3 regions of the Streptomyces erythrochromogenes genome follow, and region 2 is predicted to be linked to each of the others. Evidence: riboswitches for the same ligand, from Rfam matches in the RefSeq annotation. Region 2 holds a riboswitch; each other region holds the start of a gene.
The links. Region 2 has a riboswitch for cyclic di-AMP ahead of OHA91_RS07405 (LysM peptidoglycan-binding domain-containing M23 family metallopeptidase). Riboswitches for the same ligand answer to the same signal wherever they lie in the genome.
Positions count from the first base shown of each region.

Region 1: linked by a shared signal. The riboswitch ahead of OHA91_RS22615 (transglycosylase family protein) and the one ahead of OHA91_RS07405 (LysM peptidoglycan-binding domain-containing M23 family metallopeptidase) in region 2 are both predicted to bind cyclic di-AMP.
Region 3: linked by a shared signal. The riboswitch ahead of OHA91_RS10690 (M23 family metallopeptidase) and the one ahead of OHA91_RS07405 (LysM peptidoglycan-binding domain-containing M23 family metallopeptidase) in region 2 are both predicted to bind cyclic di-AMP.

Region 1 is NZ_CP108036.1:4,948,373-4,957,783, forward strand. Features, by position in the region: gene OHA91_RS22585 (YfhO family protein) at 7-2,361, opposite strand; gene OHA91_RS22590 (SurA N-terminal domain-containing protein) at 2,555-3,175, shown strand; gene OHA91_RS22595 (nucleoside triphosphate pyrophosphohydrolase) at 3,204-4,250, shown strand; gene OHA91_RS22600 (globin domain-containing protein) at 4,265-5,449, opposite strand; gene OHA91_RS22605 (cytochrome P450 family protein) at 5,629-6,906, shown strand; gene OHA91_RS22610 (transglycosylase family protein) at 7,082-8,026, shown strand; cyclic di-AMP (ydaO/yuaA leader) riboswitch at 8,306-8,477, shown strand; gene OHA91_RS22615 (transglycosylase family protein) at 8,481-9,188, shown strand.
Region 2 is NZ_CP108036.1:1,581,976-1,591,386, forward strand. Features, by position in the region: gene OHA91_RS07400 (SGNH/GDSL hydrolase family protein) at 1-693, opposite strand, end outside; gene OHA91_RS07405 (LysM peptidoglycan-binding domain-containing M23 family metallopeptidase) at 857-1,825, opposite strand; cyclic di-AMP (ydaO/yuaA leader) riboswitch at 1,828-2,007, opposite strand; gene OHA91_RS07410 (tyrosine-protein phosphatase) at 2,320-3,111, shown strand; gene OHA91_RS07415 (aspartate aminotransferase family protein) at 3,234-4,640, opposite strand; gene hpnH (adenosyl-hopene transferase HpnH) at 4,637-5,668, opposite strand; gene OHA91_RS07425 (phosphorylase family protein) at 5,674-6,351, opposite strand; gene shc (squalene--hopene cyclase) at 6,351-8,561, opposite strand; gene OHA91_RS07435 (polyprenyl synthetase family protein) at 8,682-9,411, opposite strand, start outside.
Region 3 is NZ_CP108036.1:2,402,913-2,412,323, reverse strand. Features, by position in the region: gene OHA91_RS10710 (restriction endonuclease) at 1-1,496, opposite strand, end outside; gene OHA91_RS10705 (DNA gyrase/topoisomerase IV subunit A) at 1,603-4,059, opposite strand; gene OHA91_RS10700 (M16 family metallopeptidase) at 4,302-5,669, shown strand; gene OHA91_RS10695 (M16 family metallopeptidase) at 5,690-7,057, shown strand; cyclic di-AMP (ydaO/yuaA leader) riboswitch at 7,273-7,431, shown strand; gene OHA91_RS10690 (M23 family metallopeptidase) at 7,445-8,245, shown strand; gene OHA91_RS10685 (GntR family transcriptional regulator) at 8,454-9,131, shown strand; gene OHA91_RS10680 (HPr family phosphocarrier protein) at 9,378-9,411, opposite strand, start outside.

The DNA.
Region 1 (9,411 bases), 3.4 Mb from region 2:
GCCCCGTCACGGCTGCCGGCGGCCGCCGCCGCGGGTGCGCAGGGCGGTGACCGCGAGGAGTGCCAGGGCCACCGCCGCGACCGACAGTCCGGGGAGCAGTCCGGGCGGGCGGAAGGAGCAGGCTACCCGCGTGGTGCCGGGGTCGAGGGGGACCGCGACCAGTCCCAGGTGGGTCGATGCGGGGCGGTCGTTGCAGGTCCAGCCGGCGATCGCGGGGACGGAGAGGACCGCCGTGCCCGTGCTGCCCGCGGGCAGGTCGGCCCGGACGCCGGAGGAGCCGACCCGGACCGAGGTCGCGGCCGTGGCGCGCAGGGCGGCCACCGCCGCGTCCAGTCGGGGGCGGTCCAGGCAGGACAGGGTCCAGCGCGGCGGCGGGGCCGCCTCGAAGACCAGCGCCGAGGAGGCGCCGCGGGAGACGCCCATCGGCTGGAGGGCGGCCCGGTTGCGGGGGGCGTTGCCGTTCAGCCGGAAGGCCGGGCCGTCGGCGAGGCGGGCCGTCGCGTTGTACTCCGGCGCCCACAGGTGGGCCTCGGTGCCCGCGCGGCAGACCCCGGGCGCGAGCGGGTCCTCGTACACGCGGGCACCCAGCAGCAGTTCCTGGTTGGCGAAGGGCGAGTCGCCGTAGGAGAGGGCCGCGCCGGTCGGGCGGGTCGTCACCAGCGGGGGCACCTCGGCGCGCAGCACCGAGCCGTCCGGCTGGAGGCGGGCGCCGACCGCGAAGACGGCGTCGGTGACCGGGTTGTCGATGCTCTGGACGTTGCGGCCGCGTGAGGTCCAGCCGGCGCCGAGCGCGACCATCGTCCGCGTGAACACCTCGGGGGTGTGGCTGCTGTAGTAGGAGCCGCCCTCCCCGCCCAGCAGCAGCGGGTCGTTGCCGGACAGGGCGGGCCGGCTGGGGTCGGTGCGGTACGCCGGCCAGCCCTCGGCGGCCGCCAGGGCCCGGGCGCGCGCGGTGTGGCCCTGCCCCCAGGACGGGTAGTCGTCGAGGCCGCCCAGTTTGCCCTTGTGGCCGAAGGCGGTGGTCGCCGCGGCCTGCGCGAGCAGGACCAGGGCCAGCACGGCGGCTGCCGGGAGCGCCAGGCGGCGGTGGCGCAGCGCCCACCAGGCCGCGCCCGCCAGCGCCAGGCCGGCCGCGAACAGCGCGTACCCCCAGGTCGTGGTCAGGGTGCTGGTGCGCGCCCACAGCGCGGCGGCCGCCAGCAGGCCCGTCCCCGCGGCCAGCGCGGGCAGCCGCGGCAGGCCGCGCTCCAGCGCGGTCCAGGCGGCGATGACGGCGATCCCGGCCAGGACGAAGGTCTGCCGGTACGGGCTGCCGTTCGGGGTGGCGAACAGGTGCCAGGCCAGATGGGTCGGCGCCCACTGCAGGGAGAGCGCGACGGCCGCCGTCAGTCCCGTCCACCACAGCCGGTCGCGCAGCGGCAGTGACCGGTGGAAGGGGAGCGCGGCGACCAGCAGCAGGATGCCGGTGGCGACGAAGACGGCGGGGGAGGAGAAGGAGTACGTCCCGGGCAGCAGCCGCGCGAAGAGGTCCGCCCAGGACACCGGCCGGAACTCCTTGACCCATCCCGGGTAGGCCTGCCCCGAGCTGAGGAACAGCGGCAGCAGGACCGGCGCCGCCACAGCGATGCCCGCCGCGGTGGTTCCTGCCGCCCGCGCGATCACCGCGATCCGGGTCCGCACGCCCTCCCGGGTCAGCACCACCCGTACCAGCAGCACCAGCGCGGCGCCGAGCGTCGCCATGTAGGCGGTGTAGAAGTTCGCCGTCCAGCAGACGGCCACGACCGGCGGCGCGAGCAGCACCCGCCGCCCGCGCAGGGCCCATTCACCGGTCAGGCACAGCAGGGGGAACGCGATCAGCCCGTCCAGCCACATCGGGTTGTAGGAGGCCTCGATCACCGACCAGCCGCACAGCGCGTACGAGGCCCCGAGCAGTCCGGCCGCCCACCACGGCCCACGGTGCAGGGTGCGCAGCAGCCAGGCCATGGCAGCCGCCGCGGCCGCCGTCTTGAGGACGGTGACGACGTACACGGCCAGGTCGATGTCGGCGCGCGGGAAGACGGCGACGAGGACGGAGAGCGGGCTGGTCAGATAGGTGCCGAGGTCGGGCAGGAAGCTCGTGCCGTATCCGGACTGCCAGTTGAACAGCAGTCCGCCCTGCGCGCGGCCGTGCAGGAGGTCCCACAGGTGCGCGTGGAACGGTACGAACTGATTGCCGAGGTCGTTGACGCTGCGGTGGCGCGATCCGTACGGGAAGACGCGGGCGGCGGCGTCTCCGGCACACACGGCCACCGCCGTGAGCAGGGCGGCGAGCGCCGAACCGGACAGACTGGCGCGGCGCGGCGAGCGGTGCGGTGTCGACATGGTGGGCCGACCCTGGCAGCACGGAGGGAAGCGGGGATGGCCGCGGAGTGGCTGCGACACGAACAGACACGTACCCCGGACACCCCGCGAATCGTTGGTCGAACCGGTGGCCCGGGCCACCCTTACTGCATAACATCGATCACCGCACGGCCCTTGTGCATTGACGCACAATCTCCCGGCCCTGGAGGCTCCTTTGCACCGTCGCACTGCGCTCTCCGTCTCCGCCGCCCTGCTCGTGGCGGCGCCCCTGCTGTCCGCCTGCTCGGGCGAGACCCGGCCCGGCACCGCGGCCGTCGTCGGCGGTGAACGGATCACCACCTCCGCGCTCCAGGCCCAGGTGAACGACGTCCGCACCGCACAGAACCGGTCCGAGCAGGCCGCCACGCTCATCGCCAACACCCCGCAGCTGGAGCGGATCAAGCTCGGCAAGATGATCCAGCTGCGGGTGCTGGAGCGGGCGGCCGAGGACGCGGGCATCTCGGTCACGACCAAGGAGATCGAGGACGCCCGCAAGGCGCAGGAGGGCGACAAGGGCGCGGCGGCACTGGAGCAGCTGGCCCTCCAGGCCCGGGTCCCGCTGGCGCCCGGGCAGATCGACGAGGACCTGCGCTTCCGGCTGCTGCTCGACAAGCTGAGCGAGCGCTTCGGCGAGGAGAGGATCATCGAGCCGCTCACCAAGGCGTCGGAGGCCCTCCACATCGAGGTGAACCCGCGCTACGGGGCCTGGGACGCCAAGCAGGTGGGCCTCGGCCCGGCGGACACCGCATGGATCACCCAGCGGACCCGGCCCGAGCAGGAACCCGCCGGAGCCTGACGTCCGCCGGCGGAGGTAGGTTCGGAGGGTGACCGACCACTCCCAGTCCACCGCCGCCGCCGCCGAGCCCACCGGCCGTATCGTCCTCCTGACCACCAGCCACCGGGTCGCCCCCGGGGTGCTGTCCTGGCCGGCGTGGCAGACCCTGCACGCCGCGGACCGGGTGCTGTGCGCCGACCCCGGCCACCCGCAGCTGCCGTACCTGCGGGAGGCGGGCGTCGAGGTCGAGCACACGGCTGCGGACGCGCACGAGCTGGTGGCTGCCTGCGCGGGCGGCCGCACGGTCGTGGTGCTCCCCGGCGGCGAGGGCGACCAGCGGCTCACCGACGGGCTGGCCCGGCTGGCCGGCTCCGGCCGGGTCTCGATGCCCGACCTGGAGCTGCTGCCCGGCTCCTACGACCTGCCGGGGGCGCGCCTGCTGGACCTGGTCCAGGTGATGGACCGGGTCCGCCGCGAATGCCCGTGGACCTCCCGGCAGACCCACCGGGGCCTGGCCAAGTACGCGATCGAGGAGGCGTACGAGCTCGTCGAGGCGATCGAGGACGGGGACCGGGAGGAGTTGCGCGAGGAGCTCGGCGACGTCCTGCTCCAGGTGGTCTTCCACGCCCGGATCGCCGAGGAGGGGGTCCCGGCGGGCGAGGACGGCGAGGACGGCGAGGACGACGGGGAGGCCCTGGGGGCCTTCTCCATCGACGACGTGGCCGGGGCCCTCGTGCAGAAGCTGATCCACCGGCACCCGCACGTCTTCGGCGACGAGCAGGCGGAGACCCCGGAGGACGTCCACGCCCACTGGCAGCGCACCAAGGCGGTCGAGAAGCGGCGGGAGTCGGTCACCGACGGGGTCCCGGTGGGCCAGCCGGGCCTGGCGCTCGCGGCCAAACTCGCGGGACGGGCCCGTGCGGGCGGCGTGGCCGTGGAGCTGCCCCGCGGCGAGGGCATCGGGTACGAACTGCTGGAACTGGCGGCGCGCGCCGAGGCGGAGGGCGTCGACCCCGAGACCGCGCTGCGCGCGGCGGCCCGCGTCTACCGGGACGCGATCCGGGCGGCCGAGGGCGTCGGAGCCCCCGCGCGGTAGTTCCTCCCGTCCGTTCAGTACTCCCTGGGGACGCGGGCCGAGGGGTCGTGCCAGTGCGGTGCCGGGCGGTTCAGGAACCATTCGCCGAAGCCCAGCGGGCGGCCCCCCGGCCCGTTGCCGGTGCCCCCGGCGGGTACGGAGTCGTGGAAGAGACGGCCGGGGCGGGCGCCGAGCCCCTCCAGGAGCCGGGCGGTCTCGTCGATGAACTGAGGCGGCCCGCTGAGGTAGACGTCCTGGTCGGGCCAGAGCCCCCGGTTGCACAGCGCCGTCGCGAGCCGGTCGGTGGCCTCGTTGCGGTGCCGGCCGGGCGCGGGAGTGATGTAGGTGACGTCGAGCCAGCCGCACGAGGTGCCGTACGCGTCGATGAGCGGCCGGTCGTAGAGGTGCGCGCCGTCGCGGGCCACCACGAAGAGCCGTACGTCCTGATCGGGCGGCCGGTCCGCGAGCTCCTCCAGCATGGCCCGGATCGGGGCCCAGCCGGTGCCGGCGGCGATCAGGCTGACCGGGCGGTCCGAGCGCCGGAAGGTCAGCGCCCCGCCCGCGGCGCCGAGCTTCAGGACGTCGCCGGGCCGCGTCTCGTGGACCAGGGCGGTGCTGAGCCGCCCGCCGTCGATCCGGCTGACGTGCAGGTCGACGGTGCCGTCCGGGCGGGGGGCGTTGCCGAGGGAGTAGGTGCGCCAGGTCCTGGGGACGCGCTCGCTGCTCACGCTCGTGTACTGGCCGGGGAGATAGGGGAAGGGGGCGTGCGGCCGCAGGGTCAGCACGCCGATGTCCCGCCCGTACTGGAGGTGGCGCACGACCTCCGCGTCCCACCAGGGGGGGGCCTCGCTCGCGTCGGCGCCGGCGAGCATGGCGTCGGCGATCCGCTGGTAGGCCTCGGTCCACGCCTTCTCCACCTGCGGGGTCCAGGCGTCGCCGGAGGTCTCGGCGAGCGCGGCGAGCAGGCTGGAGCCCACGACCGCGTAGTGCTCGGGGCGGACCAGGAACTTGCGGTGGTCGCGTCCCAGGTCGCGCAGGTAGGGGCCGAGGGTCTCGTCGTCGAGGCGGGAGACGACGTGGGTGAGTGCGGCGAAGAGCCGGTCCCGCTGGCGTTCCATGTCCTCGGAGGAGACCGGGAAGAGGTCGCGGACTCCGGGGTTGTGCCAGAAGAGGTGCGAATAGAAGAACTTGACCGCGTGCTCGGCCCGTCTCTCCACCACCGCGAAACTGCTTTTCAAGATCCTCACATCCACCAACCGAAAGTAGGAGTGCCGGACGGGGCGAGGTCAAGCGTTGTCCGATCTGCGGACAGCCGCGACGAAGCAGTCATATGGGATGACGAATCGGCGGGTCGCGGCCCGCGCCGGTCCGCCGGGACGCGGCGGCTACTGTCGGGGACATGCACGATCAGTCGTCCCCTCCCTCCGTCGGCGCGGCGCCCGAACTCTTCACGTGGGAGTTCGCGACCGACCCCTACCCGGCCTACGCGTGGCTGCGCGAGAACGCGCCGGTACACCGCACCAAGCTCCCCAGCGGGGTCGACGCCTGGTTGGTCACCCGGTACGCGGACGCCCGCCAGGCCCTCGCCGACCAGCGGCTCAGCAAGAATCCGGCGCACCACGCGGAGCCCGCGCACGCCAAGGGCAAGACCGGGATCCCGGGGGAGCGCAAGGCGGAGCTGATGACGCATCTGCTGAACATCGACCCGCCGGACCACACCCGGCTGCGGCGCCTGGTGTCGAAGGCGTTCACCCCGCGCAGGGTCGCCGAGTTCACCCCGCGGGTGCAGGCGCTCACCGACCACCTCATCGACGGGTTCGCGGCGAGGGGGGAGGCGGACCTCATCCACGAGTTCGCCTTCCCGCTCCCGATCTACGCCATCTGCGAGATGCTCGGGGTACCGCGCGAGGACCAGGACGACTTCCGCGACTGGGCCGGGATGATGATCCGCCACGGCGGCGGCCCGCGCGGCGGCGTCGCCCGGTCGGTGAAGCAGATGCGGACCTATCTCGGCGAACTCATCCACCGCAAAAGGGATGATCTGGGCGACGACCTGATCTCCGACCTGATCCGGGCGAGCGACCACGGCGACCACCTGACGGAGGGCGAGGCCACCGCGATGGCCTTCATCCTGCTCTTCGCCGGCTTCGAGACGACCGTGAACCTCATCGGCAACGGCGTCCACTCCCTCTTCATGAACCCCGTCCAGCGCGAGCGGCTGCAGAGCTCCCTGGCCGCCGGGGAGAGCGGGCTGCTGGCCACCGGTGTCGAGGAACTCCTGCGCTACGACGGCCCCGTGGAGCTGGCGACGTGGCGGTTCGCGACCCAGCCGCTGACCCTCGGCGGCGAGCGCATCGAGACCGGCGATCCGGTCCTGGTCGTCCTCGCGGCCGCCGACCGGGACCCCGAGCGGTTCGCCGATCCGGACACCCTCGACCTCTCCAGGACCGACAACCAGCACCTCGGGTACGGGCACGGCATCCACTACTGCCTGGGCGCGCCGCTCGCCCGGCTCGAAGGGCAGACCGCTCTCGCGACCCTGCTGACGCGCCTGCCCGATCTGGAACTGGCCGTTCCACCCCAAGACCTGCGCTGGCGTGGGGGGTTGATCATGCGAGGGCTACGCACTCTTCCCGTTCGCTTCACGGCTCAAAACACTTGTGCGACATCTGATTAAAAGTCAGATTCAGCTTGAACTTGTGACAATCGTTCGAAGGCCGCTAGGTTCTGCCGTTACCCCGCTGTTATGCGAAAGGTGATCCCTCATGCTCTCCGGGAACGGCCGTCACAGACGCCCCCGCCAGGTCCCCGCGCTGGTTGTCACAGCCGGAGTCACTGGCTCTGCGCTGGCCATGCCGCTGCTGGCAGCCACCAGCGCGACCGCTGCCGACACCACCACCTGGGACAAGGTGGCCGAGTGCGAGAGCGGCGGCTCGTGGAGCGCCAACTTCGGCAGTGGCGCTTACGGCGGTCTCCAGTTCACCCAGGAGCAGTGGCAGAACGCCGGCGGTCTGGACTTCGCCGAGCGCGCCGACCTCGCGAGCCGCTCGCAGCAGATAGCCGTGGCCGAGCGTGTGCTGGCTTCCCAGGGCCCGCAGGCCTGGCCGCTGTGCGCGGCCTCGGCCGGACTGGACCAGCAGGGTCCGGCCGCCGTCGTCGACCCCGGTCTGCCGGGCAGCCCCGGTGCGGTGGGCCCCGCGCCGTCCCGCCCCGACGACACGGTGCCCTCCACCACGGGCGGCAAGCCGGCCACGGACTTCGGGCTCCCGACCGCGGAGACCCCGAGCCCTTCGGGCAGCCCCTTCCTGATTCCCGACGCTCCGTCCGTCGGACTGCCCGTCATGCCCGCGCCCGACGTCCCGACGACGCCGCCGGCCGACCCGGGCACCCCGGTCGCCCCGACCGACCCGACGACCCCGCCGGTGACCCCCGCCGACCCGACGGCCCCGACCCTCCCGGCGGACCCGACGGCGCCCACGACCCCGCCGGTCACCCCCAGTCCGTCCCCGGCCGACCCGACCGCCCCCGTGGCACCGACGACCCCGGCGACCCCGGACGCCACTCCCGCCGAGGGCAACGGCAAGCACCGCGGTGCCCCCTCCCCCGAGGAGGGCGCCCCGTCCGATGCCGCGTCGGACCCCGTCTACACGGTGCAGGCGGGCGACAGCCTGGCGACCATCGCGGATGCCAAGGGCCTGAAGGGCGGCTGGAGCGGGCTCTACGCGGCCAACGAGCAGGTCATCGGCGGAGACGCCAACCTGATCAAGCCCGGGCAGAACCTGGATCTAACCACCTAATAAGGACAGTTGGTTCGACCGGAAAGACCTGATTGTCTGTTTTCTGTAAGTGAGACATGTGTCTCTTCCGGTCAACTGGCGTGTCCCGCCCCGGGGGTTCCGCAAACCCCGTTCTCACCTGCGCAAACACCCCCATGGGGAGCGCAAGTAGGGGCCGTTTCTCCCCGATGTTCCTGGTTGAGCATCGGGGAGGGACATGTCTACCTTCTGATTCGCCCGCCACCGCGGGCTCCTTCGACCGCATCGCCGAATCCTGCCGGCGGACGGGGGGAACAGTCGTCGCGTCAAGCGCCGAAGGCAGGAGCGGGGGAACCAAGGTAGGTGCCGCGAGCGGCCGTTGAGAGACGGTCACGCAACCGGCTTGGGGTTAAGCGGGGCGCAAGGTCGCACCGCCGGGCACTCACAGGCCCGAACCCGACAGCTCACCTCGTAGGCGTCGGTGAGGAGAAACCTCATGCTGCTTTCCGGCAAGGGCAAGCATCGTCGCGGTTCCAAGGCCGTTCGCATCGTCACGCTCGCCGGTGTCGCCGGTGTGGCCGTCGCCGCCCCCCTGATGACCGCGGGCGCCGCCAGTGCCGCCACCGCGTCCGAGTGGGACAAGGTCGCGCAGTGCGAGTCCGGTGGCAACTGGTCCATCAACACGGGCAACGGCTACTACGGCGGACTGCAGTTCTCGTCCTCCACGTGGGCCGCGTTCGGTGGCAAGTCGTACGCGGCGCAGGCCAACCAGGCCTCGAAGGCGCAGCAGATAGCCGTGGCCGAGAAGGTCCTCAAGAAGCAGGGCAAGGGCGCCTGGCCGCACTGCGGCAAGGGTCTGTCGAACTCGTCCTACACCGGTGGCGGCTCCACCGAGACCCCGGCTTCCACCAAGCCGAAGGCCGAGACGAAGAAGACCGAGACCAAGAAGACCGAGACCAAGGCCGCGCCGAAGAAGGACACCAAGCGCACCGAGGTCCCGACCACCCGCTCCGAGCGCACCGAGGCTCCGGCCGCGCCGAAGACCGGCAACGGCTCGTACGAGGTCAAGCCGGGCGACACCCTGGGCACCATCGCCGAGGCCAACGGCGTCAAGGGCGGCTGGCAGCAGCTCTTCGAGCTGAACAAGGACATCGTCTCGGACGCCGACCTGATCTACCCCGGTCAGAAGCTGAAGCTCAGCTGAACGCTGCGGCAATAGCCGCAAAAGCGTACGCACACGCAGAATTCCCACCGCCCGGCGCCCTTCCCCCCACGCGCCGGGCGGCGGTGTGTGCGGCCCCGCAAGCCGGTGATCAAGAGTCGTATGTCCCGGAAGAGGGGTATTCGGTCCCTTTTTCGTCCCAGGGGTCGGGCGGTCGGCCGGTCGAACCCCGGAAGCCGGTTAGGCTCTAGGCGGCAAGGCCATC
Region 2 (9,411 bases):
GCGGGCCCACTGGATGTTGTCCCGGGTGACGTCCACCGAGCCGCGCGGGCGCAGCAGCGGCCACGGCTGGTCGGGGTCGGTCGGCACCTGCAGGCCGAGCACCTGCCCGGCGCGCAGGGCGACGCGGGTGTGGCCCTCGGGCGAGAGGTGGAGCCGGTCGGCGTCCCAGGCGCGCCGGTCCTGTACGGACTTCAGCGACCACAGGTCGAGCACCGGGCAGTCGTAGCGGTCGGCGATGGCGCGCACGTGCGCGCTGTACGTCGCGACCTTGCCCCGGATGTGTTTGAGGACCGGCACGCCGCGGGTGTCGAAGCCGGTGGTGATCATGACGTGGCCGACGGCCCCGGTGAGGTCGGCCACGGCCGCCTCGAACCGTTCCGCCACGTCGTCCGGGTCGCTGCCGGGCCGGATGATGTCGTTGCCGCCCGCGCAGAAGGTGACCAGGTCCGGGGCGAGGGCCTTGGCTCTCGGTACCTGGTCCGCCACGATCTGGTCGAGGAGCTTCCCGCGCACCGCGAGATTCGCATACCGGAAGTCGTGCTCCTCGCGCTGATCGGCCAGGAGCACGGCGAGCCGGTCCGCCCAGCCCAGAAAAGAATCCCCCGGCCCCGGGTCCCCCACGCCCTCGGTGAAGCTGTCCCCGATCGCCGCGTACGAGCCGATGGTCTTGAGTTTCGTCGTCGTCGCTGCCACGAGAACCCATACTTCACTCCCGTAACCAACCTACGCCAACGTAATGAGGGGTTGACGGGCCGTGATCTGTACCACGCGGGAGATAAGGAATAAGTACACGTGGGGCCGGGACCCCCCTCGGGTCCCGGCCCCACGCGTGTCCGCGCTCCGTCGGCGGCTGCCGTCAGAGGCTGGCGCCCTTCGAGCGGAGGTAGGCGATCGGGTCCATGTCCGAGCCGTAGGACGGGCTCGTGCGGATCTCGAAGTGCAGGTGCGGGCCGGTCGAATTGCCGGTGGAGCCGGAGAGGCCGAGGCTCTGGCCGGCGGTGACGCTCTGGCCGGAGGAGACGGAGAGCTGGGACAGGTGGGCGTACTGGGAGTACTTGCCGTCCGCGTGCCGGATGACGACCTCGTTGCCGTACGAGCCGCTCCAGCCGGCGGAGACCACGGTGCCCGCACCGACGGCCTTCACGGTGGTGCCCATGGGGGCGATGAAGTCGACGCCGGTGTGGTAGCCGGAGGACCACATGGCGCCCGCGACCTTGTACTGGGTGGAGATGCCACCGCTGACCGGGGCCACGAATCCGGAGGCGGCCGGCTGCGCGACGGGCGCCTCGGGGGCGGAGTCCTGCCGCGCCTGCGGGGCGGCGGGCTGTCCGGCCCGCTTCGACTCGGCCTTCGGGGCCGCCTTCGCAGCGGACTCGGGGGCGGTGCGCGGGGCAGGAACGGTGCGCGGGGCGGGGGCGGCGTCGACCGGGGCGGCCTCGGCGCGGCCGCCGAGGGTCAGCTTCAGGCCGGGGTGGATCAGCGACGGGTCGCTGCCGACCGCCTCGCGGTTCTGCTCGTACAGCCGCTCCCAGCCGCCGGAGAGGTTGCGCTCGGCGGCGATCTCGGAGAGGCAGTCGCCCGGGACGACCGTGTAGACGGTCGGCGCTGCCTGCACGGCGGCCGCCGGGGCGGCCTGGAGGGCGGCGGGGACCTGCGGGGCCACGGCGGGTGCGACGGCGGTGGCCGCCGCAGGGGCGCCGGCCGCGTGGGCGCCGGCGGCGCCGATCAGCGGCAGGGCGAGGGCCGCGCCGCCGGTGCCTGCGACCGCGAATCCGCGGGAAATGGAAAGGGACTTGGGACGGCGGTGCTTACCCTTTGCAGGCATGACGCATTCCTCTCCGGCGCCTGCGAGGTGAGCTGTCGGGTTCGGACTGGAGATGTCCGGCCGTACATGTACGGGACATGAACGACTTCACCCCGAGCCATATCGGAGAAAAGATCTCCGGTACAGCGGCTTACCTGGTTCCCCCGCTCCTGCCGCGCGAAATGGTTCGGTTGCGGTTTCCGGGCGGCGGCAGGATTCGGCGATCCACCCGGATCGATCGCGAAGGTAATCCCTTGCGGGCACGCCGAACAAGCCGCGAATTCCCTGACGGATTCACAGACATGAGGGACCGCCGGAATTCCGGTCACCCTCCGTCCATTCCGCTCCGCCAACAGCCGCCCCCACCGGGCCATTCGGCTTTGACGATCAGGCACTCACGGTCACCGTATGATCTGGCTCACGGGGCGGTGCCCGATCTCGCCTCCGGATATGGCAAGTTGGCGCCAAACGGCTCAATTCGGACAGACGCCCCAAGAGAAGGCGGAGGAGTTCCCGTGACCCAGCAGATACAGGAGCCGGAGCTGACCGGAGTGCGCAATTTCCGCGATGTGGGCGGATTGCCGACTTCTGATGGACGAAGGGTCGGGACGGGACGACTCTTCCGAAGCGGACATCTCGCACATGCCACCGAAACCGATGCAGAGTTCCTCGCTTCGCTCGGCCTCCACACCATCTTCGACTTCCGCAACGGCGCCGATCACGCCCTGGAGGGCCCGGACGTCGAACTGCCCGGCGTGCGGAACGTCAACATCCCGCTCTCGGACCCGGCGGACGGGCGGGAGTTCTGGCGGCTCGTCCGCGACGGCGACCTCGACCAGCTCCGCTCGATCCTCGGTGACGGCAAGGCCGCCGCCCGGATGGCGAACTCCTACCGCGGGATCATCCGGACCCGCACCGCCGAGCACAGCCGGGTCGTCCACGCCATCGCCGAGGACAGCGTCCCCGCCCTGCTGCACTGCGCGGCCGGCAAGGACCGGGCCGGCCTCTCCGTCGCCGTCACCCTGCTCGCGGTCGGCGTCGAGCGCGAGGCGATCGTGGCGGACTACCTGGAGTCCAACGCCCCGCACCGCCGCTACCGGGTGCGCCGCAGCTCCGAGTCGGCCGAGGCCCGCTCGCCCGAGGTGATGGAGCTGCTCGCGCCCCTCTTCGACGCCCGCGCCGAGTACCTGGTCGCCGCCTTCGACACCATCGACGAGGTCTGGGGCGGGGTGGACCGCTACCTGGCGGAGGGCCTCGGGCTGAAGCCCGAGACCCTCGACCGGCTCCGGGACCGGCTGTTGGTCTGATCCGGGACGAGGGACCCGGGACGAGGGCCGACGCCCGGGACCCGGGACGAGGGCCCCGGGACGAGGGGCCGACGCCCGGGACCCGGACCGGGGCCGGCCTCGGGCCGGGGGGACGCAGGTCGTCAGCGCGCCGCGACGGCCTGCTTCACCAGCGTCCTGCCGAAGTCCCACATCAGACCCGACCCGCCGTGCGCCTCGTCCATCACCTCGCGGAAGGCGGCGACGAACCGGTCCACGTCCTGCTCGTCCAGGACCAGCGGCGGAATCAGCTTGATCACCTCCAGGTGGTCCCCGGAGACCTGGGTCAGGATCCGGTGCTTCTGCAGCAGGGGCACCACGACCATCTGCGCGAAGAGGCCCTTGCGGGCCGCCTGGAGCACGGTCCAGCGGCTGCGCAGCCCCAGCGAGGAGGGCCGCCCGAACTCGATGCCGATCATCAGGCCGCGCCCGCGCACCTCGTGCAGCAGCTCGTACTCGTCCACCAGGGCCGCGAGCCGCCCGCGCAGCAGGTCGCCGGTCGCCCGGGCGCGGGCCGCGAGCCCTTCGTCCTCCATGACGGACAGCACCGCCAGCCCGGCCGCCATCGCCTGCGCGTTGGAACCGAAGCTCGCGGAGTGCACGAGCACCCGGTCCATGGACGAGTAGACCTTCTTGAAGATCCAGTCCTTGCCCAGGGTCGCGCCGACCGGCACGTAGCCGCCCGACAGCGCCTTGGCCACGCACACCAGGTCGGGCTCCACACCCGGCTCGTGCTGGTACGCGTAGAAGTCCCCGGTACGTCCCAGACCGGTCTGCACCTCGTCCGCGATCAGCAGCGCCTTGTGGCGGTGCAGCAGCTCCTGCGCGGCGAGCAGGAATCCGGGCGGGGCCGCGAGGACCCCCTTGCCCTGGATCGGCTCGACGACGAAGGCGGCGACGTCGCCGCGCTTCAGCTCCCGCTCCAGGGCGGCCAGGTCGCCCAGCGCCACCCGGGTGTCGGGCAGCAGCGGTGCGAAGCCGTCCCGGAAGCCGCCCTCGCCGTTCACCGACAGCGAGCCGGTGGTCAGCCCGTGGAAGGCGTGGTCGCAGTAGAGGATCCTGGGGCGCCCCGTGGCGTACCGGGCGAACTTCAGGGCCGTCTCGACCGCCTCGGTGCCGCTGTTGCCGAAGAAGACCCGGTCCAGGTGGGGGCTGTACGAGAGGAGCTTCTCGGCCAGCAGCCCGGGCAGCGGCTGGCAGTCGAAGCGGGTGAGATCGGCGAGCTGGGCGTCCAGCACGTCGTGCAGCGCCCGCCGGACGACGGGGTGGTGGCGGCCCAGGCCCATCACCCCGAAGCCGGCCAGCATGTCGAGGTAGTCGTTGCCCTCGGCGTCCCAGAAGTGGGACCCCTCGGCCCGCTCGTAGACCTTGTCGAAGCCGATGGTGCGGAGCATCCGGGGCAGTTGGTGGTTGAGGTGGCGGGCGTGCAGCTCGTACCGCTCCGCCCCGCGCGCGGCCAACAGGGCGCCGAGGTCGAACCCGCCGCCCCGCCCCCCTTCCGCCGGGCTCATGCCGACCTGTCCCGGTTGCCTCCGACCGTCTCCCGGGCGGCCCGCAGGGATTCCTTGAGGGAGCCCATGGTGGCGAGGACGGCGGTGGGCTCGTAGCCGCAGTGCGCCATGCAGTTCGCGCAGCGCGGGTCCTTTCCGCGGCCGTACTTGCTCCAGTCGGTCTCTTCCACGAGCTCCCGGTACGTCGGCACATAGCCGTCGCTCATCAGATAGCAGGGGCGCTGCCAGCCGAAGAGGGAGTAATTCGGAATGGCCCAGGCCGTGCAGGGGAAATCGGCCTTTCCTTCCAGGAAGTCCAGGAAGAGCGGGGAGTGGTTGAGCCGCCAGCGCCGCCGGTTGCCGCCCGCGAACGCCTTCCTGAAGAGTTCGCGGGTCTGGTCGACGCCCAGGAAGTGCTCCTGGTCCGGTGCCTTTTCGTAGGCATAGGCGGGCGAGATCATCATCTCGTCCACCTGCAGGTCGTCATTGAGGAAGTTGAGGACCTCGATGACCGTCTGCGGGGTGTCGGTGTTGAAGAAGGTGGAGTTCGTGGTCACCCGGAATCCACGCCTCTTGGCCTCCTTGATGGCCGCGACCGCCTCGTCGAAGACGCCTTCCTTCGCCACCGATTCGTCGTGGCGCTCGCGCAGGCCGTCGATGTGCACGGCGAAGGCGAAGTACGGGGAGGGCGTGAACTTCTCGATCTTCTTGCGCAGCAGCAGCGCATTGGTGCAGAGGAAGACGTACTTCCGCCGCGCCACCAATTGCCGCACGATCTCGTGGATCTGCGGGTGCATCAAGGGCTCCCCGCCCGCGATGGACACCATGGGCGCACCGGACTCCAGCACGGCCCCGACCGCCTGGGCCACCGGCATGCGCTGCTTGAGCACTCCTGCCGGGTGCTGGATCTTCCCGCACCCCTCGCAGGCCAGGTTGCACGCGTAGAGGGGCTCCAGCTCCACGATCAGCGGGAACTTCTCACGCTTGCGGAGCTTCTGTTCGAGCAGATAGGTCCCGACCCTGATGGTCTGGCGCAGCGGCATGGCCATCTGGCTCACCTCCTGGGGAGCAGCGAAGAACGGTGCCATTCGAAAAACGCGGGCAGTACGGCACGCAGAACACGGAAGGCCGATATTCCCCCGCGCAACGTGCCGATTCGGACGAGCTCGTGCTCCGGGGCGTCCACGATCACCCGGACGGCCGCAACGGGGCGGTCGCCGCCCCGGACCGCGGCCCAGAGGGTCGCCGCGGATTCCATGTCGACCGCGACGGCGCCGGTGGCGCGCAGGTGCGCGCGCTCCTGGCCGCGGACGACGTGGTCGGACCCGGTCAGCGGGCCGGTGTGCACGGTCCGGCCGGGGACGGCCCGGGCCAGCGCCTCGGCGAGCAGCGCGGTCCCGGTGCAGGGGACGGTCCCCCGCGGGTCGCGGATCTCCTCCGCGACGACGAGGTCGCCCGGGTTCATGCCGGGGAGGAGCCCGGCGCAGAACCCGGTGGCGAGGACGGCGGCCCGCTCCGCCCCGGGCCGGTCGAGGGCCCGGCGGAGGGCCCGTTCGGCCGCGCGCGGGCCCATCCCGGTGCGCAGGAGGGTGTAAGCCCCGGCCTGCGCACGGTCCGTACCGTGTACGGAGCCGCGCCCCGCGCTGCGCAGCGCCACCTGCTCGATGCGCAGGGCGCACGCGACGAGCAGCGGGCCGGCCCGGTCCGCCCGGTCGCCCCCGGCGGCGGACATCAGGGGTTCCCGGCGGGTGAGCCTGCCGGGGCGGACGGTTCCCCGTACAGGTAGCGGCCGAGCGCGGTCAGCGGGAACACCTGCCGGTACAGGTGGTAGTTGATGGAGAAGTCCCAGGGGAAGCCGGTGCCGGTGAAGTACGGCTCGTCCCAGGAGCCGTCCGCCCGCTGGGTCCGGACCAGGTGGGCGACGCCCCGTTCGACGGCCTTGCCGTCCCGTTCCCCGGCCGCCAGCAGGGCCATGAGCGCCCACGCGGTCTGCGAGGGCGTGGAGGCGCCCTTCCCGGCCCACGAGCGGTCCTTGTAGGAGCGCTGGTCCTCCCCCCAGCCGCCGTCGTCGTTCTGCACGGATTCCAGCCAGTGCACGGCCCGCCGGACCGCGGGGTGGCCCGGCGCGATGCCGGCCGCGGTGAGCGCGGGCACCACCGACCCGGTGCCGTAGACGTAGTTGGTGCCCCAGCGGCCGAACCAGCTTCCGTCCGGCTCCTGTGCGTCGAGCAGCCAGGCGATGCCGCGCCGGGTGCGGGCGTCGCCCGCCCGGCCCTCGAAGGCGAGCATCTCCACCACGTGGGCGGTGACGTCGGCCGACGGCGGGTCGATGACCTCGCCGAAGTCGCAGAAGGGCAGCCTGTTCGGGAAGGGGCTGGTGTTGTCGGCGTCGAAGGCGCCCCACGCGCCGTCCTTCGACTGCATGCCGAGGTTCCAGGACACGCCGCGGGCGATGGCCGCGTCGACCCGGACCGGGTCCGGGTGTCTGATCCGGCGCAGGGCGAGGACGACTTCGGCGGTGTCGTCGATGTCGGGGTAGGTGTCGTTGTGGAACTCGAACGCCCAGCCTCCGGGCGCCAGGCCGGGCCGGCGCACCGCCCAGTCGCCGGTGCGGGTGATCTCCTCGCCGAGCATCCAGTCCGCGGCCTTGACCAGGGCCGGATGGTCGGGGCGCACGCCCGCGTCGGCGAGTGCGATCGCGGCGAGGCAGGTGTCCCACACGGGGGACTGGCAGGCCTCGATCATCCGGGCGCCGTCCTCGCGCCGGACCGCGAACCGGTCCAGGGATTCCAGTCCCGCGCGCATCACCGGGTGCCCGAGGTCGTAGCCGAGCAGGTGCAGCGCGATGACGGAGTACACGGCGGGCGGCTGGATCCCGCCCCAGCAGCCGTCGTTCTCCTGGCGCTCGACGATCCAGCGGGCGGCGGTGCCCATGGCCGCCTTGCGCAGCCGGCGCGGGGCGAACCGGCGGTAGACGTGCAGGGCCCTGTCCATCCGCTGGAAGGCGCCGTCCCAACTGGTCAGCGGGGCCAGGCGGGGTGCGGGCCAGGGCGTCCGCGCGTCGGTGTGCAGCTCGTCGAGGGCGAAGGGGCCCGGGCGGACCGGGCGCAGCGCGGAGACCACGGTGAGCGGGACGATCGTCTGGCGGGCCCAGCAGCCGAAGTCGTAGATGTTCAGGGGCACCCAGGACGGCAGGAACACCAGCTCGGGCGGGAGTTCGGGCAGGTGGTCCCAGCTCCACCAGCCGAAGAGGGCGAGCCAGATCCGGGTGAAGACGCGGGCGGCGGCGATCCCGCCGTTGGCCCGGATCCAGGCCGAGGCACGGCTCATGTGCGGGGCGTCCGGCGCGTCCCCGGCCAGGCGCAGCGCGACGTAGGCCTCGATGGTGGCGGACAGTTCGGGCGGTCCGCCGTGGAAGGTGGCCCAGGTGCCGTCCTCGCGCTGCTCGCCGCGGATGAACAGGGCGGCGGCGTACGTGGTGGCCTCGTCCCGGATGCCGAGGAACTGGCGCAGCAGGAGGTCCTCGGCGTCCATGGTGACGTTGGTCTCCAGGTCGCCCTTCCACCAGCCCGCGGGGTCCTGGCGGTCCAGGAGGTGCCGGGTCGCGCGCGCGGTGGCCTCGTACACCTCGCGCGGGCAGCCGTCCGGCGGTTCGGGCAGGTCCGCCGCGGTGCGTCCCGCGCCTGGCGCACCCGGTTGCCGGTAGGCGGGCGGCGGGCCGGGTCGCCGGGCCGGGTCGGGCGGGGCGGCGATCCGCTCCGTGACCGCCACCGGTGCGGTGGGTGCGCCGCCGGCCGCCGGACCGGCCGGGTCGGGCGGGCCCGCGAGCCCGTACTCGGTCCCCGGGGCGGCCGCCCCGGCGGGGCCGGGCGGCGGGGCGCCCGGGGTGGATTCGCTGCCGGCGCCGGCGCTCTCCGCGCTGCCGTCGGTCGTCGCTGTCATGGCTTCCCCTTAGAACAGTGTCCTGTGCTGTGCTGGGGTCTGCCGTCGGCCGGTGCGCGCCACGTTCAGGTGGCGGCGCCGGCCGGCGACTCGCGATTCATATCCGCTGTCGGGTGGCGGTCACCTCTTGCGTACGACGACGAAGTCGGCGAGGTCCACGAGCTGCTCGCGCACCCGCTGCGGCATGTCGACGTCGTCCAGGGCCCGGATCGCGACGGCGTGCTGGCGGCGCGCCTCGTCCGCGGTCCACTGGCGGCCGCCGGCCTCCTCGATGAGCGCCGCGCGGGCGGCGAACTCCTCCTCCGAGAAGTTCTCGAAGTCGCTGCTCTTGGCGTCGGCGGCGAGGAGTTCGGCGAGCTGCTCGGAGGCCGGCCCGCCGGCGGCGAGGGCGGCGACCACCGGCAGGGACTTCTTGCGCTGGCGCAGGTCGCTCCAGGTCTGCTTGCCGGTGGACTCCGGGTCGCCCCAGATGCCGAGGAGGTCGTCGACGGCCTGGAAGGCGAGGCCGAGGTGGTAGCCGTACTCCTCCAGCTTGTCGGCCGTGCGGTCGTCCGCGCCGCCGAGCACGGCGCCGATGGAGACCGCGCAGGCGAGCAGGGCGCCGGTCTTGTTGCCCTCCATCTCCAGGCACTCCTCGACGCTGACGCGCTCGCGGTGCTCGTAGGAGATGTCCTGGGCCTGGCCGTCGATGAGCTTGCGGCTGGCGGTGGTCAGGCGGCGGGTGGCGCGGCCGGCCTCGACGGTGCCGAGTTCCAGCAGGACCTCGTTGGCGAGGGCGAAGAGGGCGTCGCCGACCAGGATCGCCTGCGCCGGTCCGTGCACCTTCCACACGGTGTCGCGGTGGCGGCGC
Region 3 (9,411 bases), 820 kb from region 2:
GGAACCAACTCCAGCGGCTTGCCGTTGGAGAAGGTGTACGACGTCGGCCCGAAGGACGAGGTGGTGACCAGCACCCCCTTGTTCGCCCCCTTGTCCTGGACCGTGCCGTACAGGTCCCGTACCGCCGTGGGCGGCACGGTGTTGCGGTAGCGCTTGACCTGGACCACGATCCGTCCGCCCGTGATCGGGGAAGGGTCGTTCGCCTCGATGTCGACGCCGCCGTCGCCGGACCGCTGTGTGGTCAACGCCTCCATGCCCATCGCCCGGAAGAGCTCCGCCACCAGGTTCTCGAAGGCGATCGGGTCCATCACGAAGAGGTCCGGCTCGTCCTCGTCGTCGCCCGCGTGCCCGCCGTGGCTGACGACTCCGCCGCCGACCTCGTCGGGCCGGCGTCCCGCGCGTACGGCCGTCAGCTGGTCGGGCCGCGCCGACAGCTGCCCGCGCAACCCCTCCACCAGGCAGTCCACCGCGCTGACCTGCTCCAGCCGAAGCCCCGCGAAGGCGGAGCGGGCCGCCGACACCGAAGCGAGCGTGATCCGCGCCTCCTGCCCCGTCACCGGATCGTGGTCGTCCACGAAGCCGTTGACCACGACGGACTCGAGCGCGCCGAACTCGTCCGCCGCGTACAGCTCGCGCACCACCAGCAGCAGGCACTGCGCCAGCAGGTCCCGGTACAGCGCGCGCCGCTGCGTGGCAGGGCGAGCCGTCTCCTTGTCCTGGTCCGTACTCGGCATGTACCGGACCGACTTGGCCTCGGGCACCACCTGGAACCCCGGCAGCTGCCAGTCCAGGACCAGCTCGCGCGCGCCCCGATCGTAGGCGGCGGCCAGCTGCCTGGGCAGCGCCTCGGGCCAGGCGGTGGAGGCGTAGAGGGCGGCCGAGAAGTACTCCACGGCGGCATCGGCGTCACCCGCGCGCAGTGCCCTGGCCAGCTCGGCGAGGCCGTTGTTGTGCTCCCGGATCCCGGCGAGCTGCTGCGCCGCCCACTGGTCGTACTGCTGCCGGTACGCCGCCAGCTGCTGCTGCCGCTGCAGCTCCGCGGCATGCGCCGCCTGCCAGGCCTGGGTGTAGCGGGCGTGCGCCTCGCGCTCCGCCTGCGCCCGGCGGTTCGAGCCGAGGGTCCAGCCGCTGTTCTGCTGCTGGAACTGCTCGAGGCGCGGCATCGGCAGCGGATGGGCGAGATTCCCCGGGGCGAAGGGTTCCAGCTGCTCCGGCCGGACCAGCGCGGCCGTACGGAACGCCGGTGCCCGGCAGCCCGCGGCCAGCAGCCCCTGCAGCCCGGCGACCTCCGCCTCGATGCGCTCCGTACGCCGTCGTGCCTCGGCCTCGCGATGCTGCCGGTAGGCGGCCTGCTGCTCGCGCTGCCCCCGGGCCGCCTCGCGTTCGTACGCCCGCTGTCGGCGTTCCGCCTCGCGGTGCTGGATCAGCTGCGTCTGCTGCATCCGGCGCTGGGCCTCGGCCCAGTCCCCGATCAAACCGCCCGACCGACGACTCATCAGCTCTGTGTTCTCCCGCCCCACCCGACAGTGCCAAGAGGGAAAACACTAGTCGCCATTCGGGTGGTACGTCCTCCGGACGTACCACCCGAATGGTCCGGAACCCCTACAGTGCGGGTCCCGCCAGCGTCGCCACGACCGCCGGCAGGGCCGTCCCCGAGCCGTCCCGGCGCGGGTCCGGTGCGGGCAGCTCGGCCGGAGCGCCGTTCGCCGCCGCCGCGCGGGCGGGGGAGCCGCCGGCCCAGGCCAGCACCAGCAGGTCCTCGCCCTTCAGGAACCGCTGGCAGCGCACGCCGCCGGTGGCCCGGCCCTTGCGCGGGTACTGGTCGAAGGGGGTCAGCTTCCCGGACAGCATCGAGTCGTCCAGGGTCCCGTGCGAGCCGGCCACCGTGAACACCACGGCCTCCCGGCCCGGGTCGACGGCCGAGAAGTGGATCACCTTGGCGTTCTCGGAGAGCTTGATGCCCGCCATGCCGCCCGCCGGACGGCCCTGCGGCCGGACCTGGCCCGCCGGGTAGCGCAGCAGCTGGGCGTCGTCGGTGATGAAGACCAGGTCCTCCTCGCCCGTGCGCAGCTCGACCGCGCCGACGATCCGGTCGCCGTCCTTGAGGGTGATGACCTCCAGCTCTTCCTTGTTGGCCGGGTAGTCCGGCACGACGCGCTTGACCACGCCCTGCTCGGTGCCCAGCGCCAGACCCTGCGAGGACTCGTCCAGCGAGGTCAGGCACACCACCTTCTCGTCCGCCTCCAGCCCGGAGAGGAACTCCGAGACCGGTGCGCCGCCCGCGAGGTTCGGCGCGGCGTGCGTGTCCGGCAGCTGCGGCAGGTCGATCACCGAGAGCCGCAGCAGCCGGCCCGCGGAGGTGACCACGCCGACGTCGGCCCGCGCGGTCGCCGCGACCTGCGAGACGATCAGGTCGTGCTTGGCCCGGGCGCCGCCCCCGTCCTGCGGCAGCGGCTCGCCGTTCGCCGTACGGGCCAGCAGGCCCGTCGAGGACAGCAGCACCCGGCACGGGTCGTCCGCGACCTCCAGCGGGACGGCGGCCACCGCGGTGCCCGCCGACTCCAGCAGGACCGTACGGCGCTCGGTGCCGAACTTCTTCGCGACGGCGGCCAGTTCCGCGGAGACCAGCTTGCGCAGCTCGTTGTCGGACTCCAGGATCCCGGTCAGCTCGTCGATCTCGCCCGTCAGGCGGTCGCGCTCGGACTCCAGCTCCAGGCGGTCGAACTTGGTGAGCCGGCGCAGCGGGGTGTCCAGGATGTACTGGGTCTGGGTCTCGCTCAGCGAGAACCGCTCGATGAGCCGGGCCTTGGCCTGGGCGGAGTTCTCGCTGTCGCGGATCAGCCGGATGACCTCGTCGATGTCGATGAGGGCCACGAGCAGGCCCTCGACGAGGTGCAGCCGGTCCCGGCGCTTGGTGCGGCGGAACTCGCTGCGGCGCCGGACGACCTCGAAGCGGTGGTCGAGGTAGACCTCCAGCAGCTCCTTGAGGCCGAGGGTGAGCGGCTGCCCGTCCACCAGCGCCACGTTGTTGATGCCGAAGGACTCCTCCATCGGCGTCAGCTTGTAGAGCTGCTCCAGCACTGCCTCCGGGTGGAAGCCGTTCTTGATCTCGATGACCAGGCGCAGGCCGTGGGCGCGGTCGGTGAGGTCCTTGACGTCGGCGATGCCCTGGAGCTTCTTCGAGCCGACCAGGTCCTTGATCTTCGCGATGACCTTCTCGGGGCCGACCGTGAAGGGCAGTTCGGTGACGACCAGGCCCTTGCGGCGCGCCGTCACGTTCTCCACGGCCACCGTGGCGCGGATCTTGAAGGTGCCGCGGCCGTTCTCGTAGGCGTCCTTGATGCCCGAGAGGCCGACGATCCGGCCGCCCGTGGGCAGGTCGGGACCCGGTACGAAGCGCATCAGCGCCTCCAGGTCCGCGTGCGGGTACCGGATCAGGTGGCGGGCCGCCGCGATGACCTCGCCGAGGTTGTGCGGGGGCATGTTGGTCGCCATGCCGACCGCGATCCCGGACGCGCCGTTGACCAGCAGGTTCGGGTAGGCGGCGGGGAGCGCGACCGGCTCCTGCTCCTGGCCGTCGTAGTTGGCGGTGAAGTCGACGGTGTCCTCGTCGATCGACTCCGTCATCAGCGACGTGGCGTCGGCCATCTTGCACTCGGTGTAGCGCATCGCGGCCGGCGGGTCGTCGTTGCCGAGCGAACCGAAGTTGCCGTGGCCGTCGACCAGCGGCAGCCGCATCGAGAAGGGCTGGGCCATGCGAACGAGGGCGTCGTAGATCGAGGCGTCGCCGTGGGGGTGGAGCTTGCCCATCACCTCGCCGACGACACGGGCGCACTTCACGTACCCGCGGTCGGGACGCAGACCCATCTCGTTCATCTGGTACACGATCCGGCGGTGCACCGGCTTCATGCCGTCCCGGGCGTCGGGCAGGGCACGGGAGTAGATCACCGAGTACGCGTACTCGAGGAAGGAGCCCTGCATTTCGTCGACGACGTCGATGTCGAGGATCTTCTCCTCGAAATCCTCCGGCGGCGGGGTCTTCGTGCTGCGGCGGGCCATCGCTGCGCGGCTCCTTAACCAAGAATGGGATGTGCTGGGTGTCTGGCTGGTCTGGCGGGGTCTGGCTGGGTCCTGCCGGAGTCCGGCGGGGGGTACGACGCGGACCATTGTGGCCCGAGGGACCGACAACGCCGACTCCGACCCAGGTCTGGCCCGGGAACTTATCCGGTGGCCGACGCGCTTGCATACAGTGGCAGGTCTGACGGAAATCTCTGCATCGCGATCGAAGGGACCACATGCCCATGGGTCACACGGCCACAGCCCAGGCCGGCTCCGGCGGCCTGACAGCGACCGAGCACCGGCTGGCCAACGGCCTGCGCGTGGTGCTGTCCGAGGACCACCTGACCCCGGTCGCCGCGGTCTGCCTCTGGTACGACGTCGGCTCGCGCCACGAAGTCAAGGGGCGTACCGGCCTGGCTCACCTCTTCGAGCACCTGATGTTCCAGGGTTCGGCGAGCGTACCCGGCAACGGCCACTTCGAGCTGGTCCAGGGCGCCGGCGGCTCCCTCAACGGCACCACCAGCTTCGAGCGCACCAACTACTTCGAGACGATGCCGACCCACCAGCTGGAGCTCGCGCTCTGGCTGGAGGCGGACCGGATGGGGTCGCTGCTGGCCGCCCTGGACGACGAATCGATGGAGAACCAGCGCGACGTCGTCAAGAACGAGCGCCGCCAGCGCTACGACAACGTCCCCTACGGCACCGCCTTCGAGCGGCTGACGGCCCTGGCGTACCCCGAGGGCCACCCGTACCACCACACCCCGATCGGCTCCATGGCCGATCTGGACGCCGCGTCCCTGGAGGACGCGCGCGCCTTCTTCCGTACGTACTACGCGCCCAACAACGCGGTGCTGTCGGTCGTCGGGGACATCGACCCGGAGAAGACGCTCGCCTGGATCGAGAAGTACTTCGGCACCATCCCCGCCCACGACGGCAAGCAGCCGCCCCGTGACGGCTCGCTGCCCGACATCATCGGGGAGCAGCTGCGCGAGGAGATCGTCGAGGAGGTCCCGGCCCGCGCGCTGATGGCCGCCTACCGGCTGCCGCACGACGGCACCCGCGAGTGCGACGCCGCCGACGTGGCCCTGACCATCCTGGGCGGCGGCGAGTCCTCGCTGCTGCACAACCGGCTGGTACGCCGCGACCAGACGGCCGTCGCCGCCGGCTTCGGCATGCTGCGCCTGGCCGGCGCGCCGTCGCTGGGCTGGCTGGACGTCAAGACTTCCAGCGGGGTCGAGATCCCCGCCATCGAAGCGGCCGTCGACGAGGAGCTCGCGCGGTTCGCCGCCGAGGGCCCGACCGCCGAGGAGATGGAGCGCGCGCAGGCGCAGCTGGAGCGCGAGTGGCTGGACCGGCTGAGCACGGTGGCCGGCCGTGCCGACGAACTGTGCCGGTACGCGGTGCTGTTCGGCGACCCGCAGCTGGCCCTCACCGCCGTCCAGCGCGTCCTCGACATCACCGCCGAGGAGGTGCAGGCCGTGGCCGCGGCCCGACTGCGCCCGGACAACCGCGCGGTGCTCGTCTACGAGCCGCTCGCGGCGGACGGCGCCGAGGGCGAAGAGGGCGAAGAGAACGCCGACAGCGACGAGAACGAGGGGGCGGAGCAGTGAGCGACACCGCAGCCGTCACGATGACCTTCCACCCGCGCCCGCAGGCCGGAGAGCCGCAGCCGTGGGCCTTCCCGGCCCCCGAGCGCGGGACGCTGTCCAACGGGCTGACCCTGCTGCGCTGCCACCGCCCGGGCCAGCAGGTCGTCGCGGTCGAGATCAACCTCACCGCGCCCCTCGACGCCGAGCCCGAGGGCCTGGACGGCGTGGCGACCATCATGGCGCGCGCCCTGTCGGAGGGCACCGACAAGCACACCGCCGAGGAGTTCGCGGCCGAGCTGGAGCGCTGCGGAGCCACCCTCGACGCGCACGCCGACCACCCCGGACTGCGTGTCTCCCTGGAGGTCCCGGCCTCCCGGCTGGCCAAGGCGCTGGGCCTGCTCGCCGAGGCGCTGCGCGCCCCCGCGTTCGCCGACGCCGAGGTCGACCGCCTGGTGCGCAACCGGCTCGACGAGATCCCGCACGAGCTGGCCAACCCACAGCGCCGCGCCGCCAAGCAGCTCTCCAAGGAGCTCTTCCCGGCGTCCCTGCGGATGTCCCGGCCGCGCCAGGGCACCGAGGAGACGGTCGCGCGGATCGACTCCGCCGCCGTACGCGCCTTCTACGAGGCCCACGTACGCCCGGCCACCGCCACCGCGGTGGTCGTCGGCGACCTGACCGGCATCGACCTTGACGCCGTGCTGGCGGACACCCTGGGCGCCTGGACCGGCGACACCGGCCAGGCCCGCCCCGTCCCGCCGGTGACCGCCGACGACACCGGCCGCGTGGTCATCGTCGACCGGCCCGGCGCGGTCCAGACGCAGCTGCTGATCGGCCGGATCGGGGCGGACCGCCACGACCGGGTATGGGCGGCCCAGGTGCTCGGCACGTACTGCCTGGGCGGCACCCTCACCTCCCGCCTGGACAAGGTGCTGCGCGAGGAGAAGGGGTACACCTACGGGGTGCGCGCCTTCGGCCAGGTGCTGCGCTCCACCGCGGACGGCAAGGGCGCCTCGATGCTCGCCATCAGCGGCTCGGTGGACACCCCCAACACCGGGCCGGCGCTGGAAGACCTCTGGAAGGTGCTGCGCACCCTCGCGGAGGGCGGTCTGACCGACGCCGAACGCGATGTGGCCGTGCAGAACCTGGTGGGCGTGGCCCCGCTGAAGTTCGAGACGGCCGCCTCGGTCGCCGGCACCCTGGCCGACCAGGTCGAGCAGGAGCTGCCGGACGACTACCAGGCACAGCTGTACGCGCAGTTGGCCGAAACCGGCACGGTGGAGGCCACCACGGCGGTCGTGAAGGCGTTCCCGGCGGACCGGCTGGTCACGATCCTGGTGGGCGACGCCGCGCTGATCGAGGAGCCCGTGCGGGCCCTCGGGATCGGTGAGGTCACGGTCGTCACCAACTGACGCCACGGGCGCCCGGACTACGGGCAACTGACTCAGGGCGCAAGGGGCTCCGGCGGTTTTCCGCCGGAGCCCCTTTTTGTCCGTTTAGTGGTGAGGTTGCTTGTATGCGGTGTGGCGTACGCAACAAAAAGCCGCGTCTGTTTGGCGATTGACTGATGATCCGCCTAGCGTCGGGCGTGCTGTCCGTCAGTTGTGCCCGCCGCACCCGCGGCACCGGGCAGCGATCGCCGAGTCCCCGTCAGGCGCGAGCCTGGGGAGCCGGGGACCCACATCAGTCCCTGGGGTGAATCGGACCCCCTCGCAAGAGGAGGCCCGTAGGAGACCTTCCTGCTCCGAACCCGTCAGCTAACCCGGTAGGCGAGAAGGAAGGAAAGGATCAAACCCTTCATGGCGTTTGGCAGTCGTCCCGCTGGTACCGGCAAGCACCGTGGTTCCAGCCGCCTGAGCAAGAAGACCGCCGGCTACGCCGGTATCGCCGCGATCGCCACCACGGGTGTGGTCGGCTCCCTCGCCGCCCCGGCCTTCGCCGCGGACAACCACAGCAGCTCCGCCCCGGAGAACGGGCTGGGTGCCGTCGTCGTCGCCGAGGACCTCGCGGGCGACATCGCGGACCAGGCCGAGTCCCAGCAGCGCGCCGCCGAGCACGCCGCCGCCAAGGCGCAGGCCGAGGCCGACGCCAAGCAGAAGGCCGCCGAGGCCAAGCGCCTCGCCGAGGCCAAGGCGAAGGCCGAGCGCGAGGCCGCCGAGCGCGCCGCCCGCGAGGAGGAGCGCAAGCGCCTCAACACCTTCGTCTCCCCGCTGGACGACTCGTACGTCAGCACGCAGTACAAGGCGGGCGGCGGCATGTGGTCCTCCGGCAGCCACACCGGCATCGACTTCCACGCCGCCTCCGGCACCTCGGTCCACGCAGTGGGCTTCGGTACCGTCGTCGAGGCCGGCTGGGGCGGTGCGTACGGCAACAACGTCGTCATCAAGCACAACGACGGCACGTTCACGCAGTACGGCCACATGTCGTCGCTGAACGTCTCCGTCGGCCAGCAGGTCACCCCGGGCCAGCAGATCGGCCTGTCGGGCTCCACCGGCAACTCCAGCGGCCCGCACCTGCACTTCGAGGCCCGCAGCGGCTCGCAGTACGGCTCGGACATCGACCCGATCGCGTACCTGCGCTCGCACGGCGTCAGCCTCTGACCCTCCGCGCCGCCCACCGGGCACAGCGCGCAGCGCACAGCTTCACGAAGACCCCGCCTCCCGAGCCGGGGTCTTCGTGTTTTTGCGCTCCGACGCAATGTTTCGGATTTCTGTCCGCTCTCGAAATTATGCTGTGCTGCAATAGAGTCGATGCGTGCGCGTGAGCGCGCACGGGGGCTGGCGGTCGGAAATAGGCGGAGGTTCGGTCTTGCGTATTCCTGCGCACGCGGTATGCACGGCAATTCGCGACGACATCGTCTCCGGGGTGTTCGAACCAGGCGGTCGGCTGACCGAGGAGGTGCTGGCCCGCCGGTACGGAGTCTCGCGCGTCCCGGTCCGCGAGGCCCTGCGGACGCTGGAGTCCGAGGGCTTCGTGACCACGCGGCGGCACGCCGGGGCCTGTGTGGCCGAGCCGACCGCGCAGGAGGCGGCGGATCTGCTGGAGCTGCGGATGCTGCTGGAGCCGCTCGCGGCGGCCAGGGCCGCCCGGCGCCGCACCGACGCGCACCTCAAGGTGCTGCGCGGGCTGGTCAGGCTGGGTCAGGAGCGGGCCAGGCGGGGCCAGGGCGAGGATCTGCGGGCGCTGGGGGGCTGGTTCCACGAGACGCTCGCACAGGCCTCCGGCAGCCCCGGGCTGATCGCGCTGCTCACCCAGATGCGGCACAAGCTGGCGTGGATGTTCGTGGTGGAGGCGCCGGTCCGGCCCGCGGAGTCCTGGGCGGAACACGGCGCGATCGTGGACGCGGTGGCCCGCGGGGACGCCGAGCGGGCGCGGACGCTGGCCGCGGTCCACGCCGACCGCGCGGCCGCCGCGCACCGGCTGCGGCAGCGGCCGGCGGTGAGCACTTCGCAACCTGCCGTAAACATGTCGAGCGGCCGGCATTAACAGGAGCCGTATACAAAGGATGGAATCGCGCGAATTCGCTGCGCGGGACAATTCGCTGCGCCGAATTCCTGTAGGCGGGCAGAAAGTCGCGCGGCGAATGTCGTGCGGCGAAATGCCCTCCGGCGAGAGGGCGCCGGTCTTCTTTTCCGGCGAGCGGTACTTCCCCGTCTCCGAAACGGCGAAGCCGCGGCCCCTCGTGGGGGTCGCGGCTTCGCCGTTCGCGCTGCGCGGGGTGAACCCGAAGGGTCAGACGGTCTCGGGGAGCTCTTCGAGACCCTCG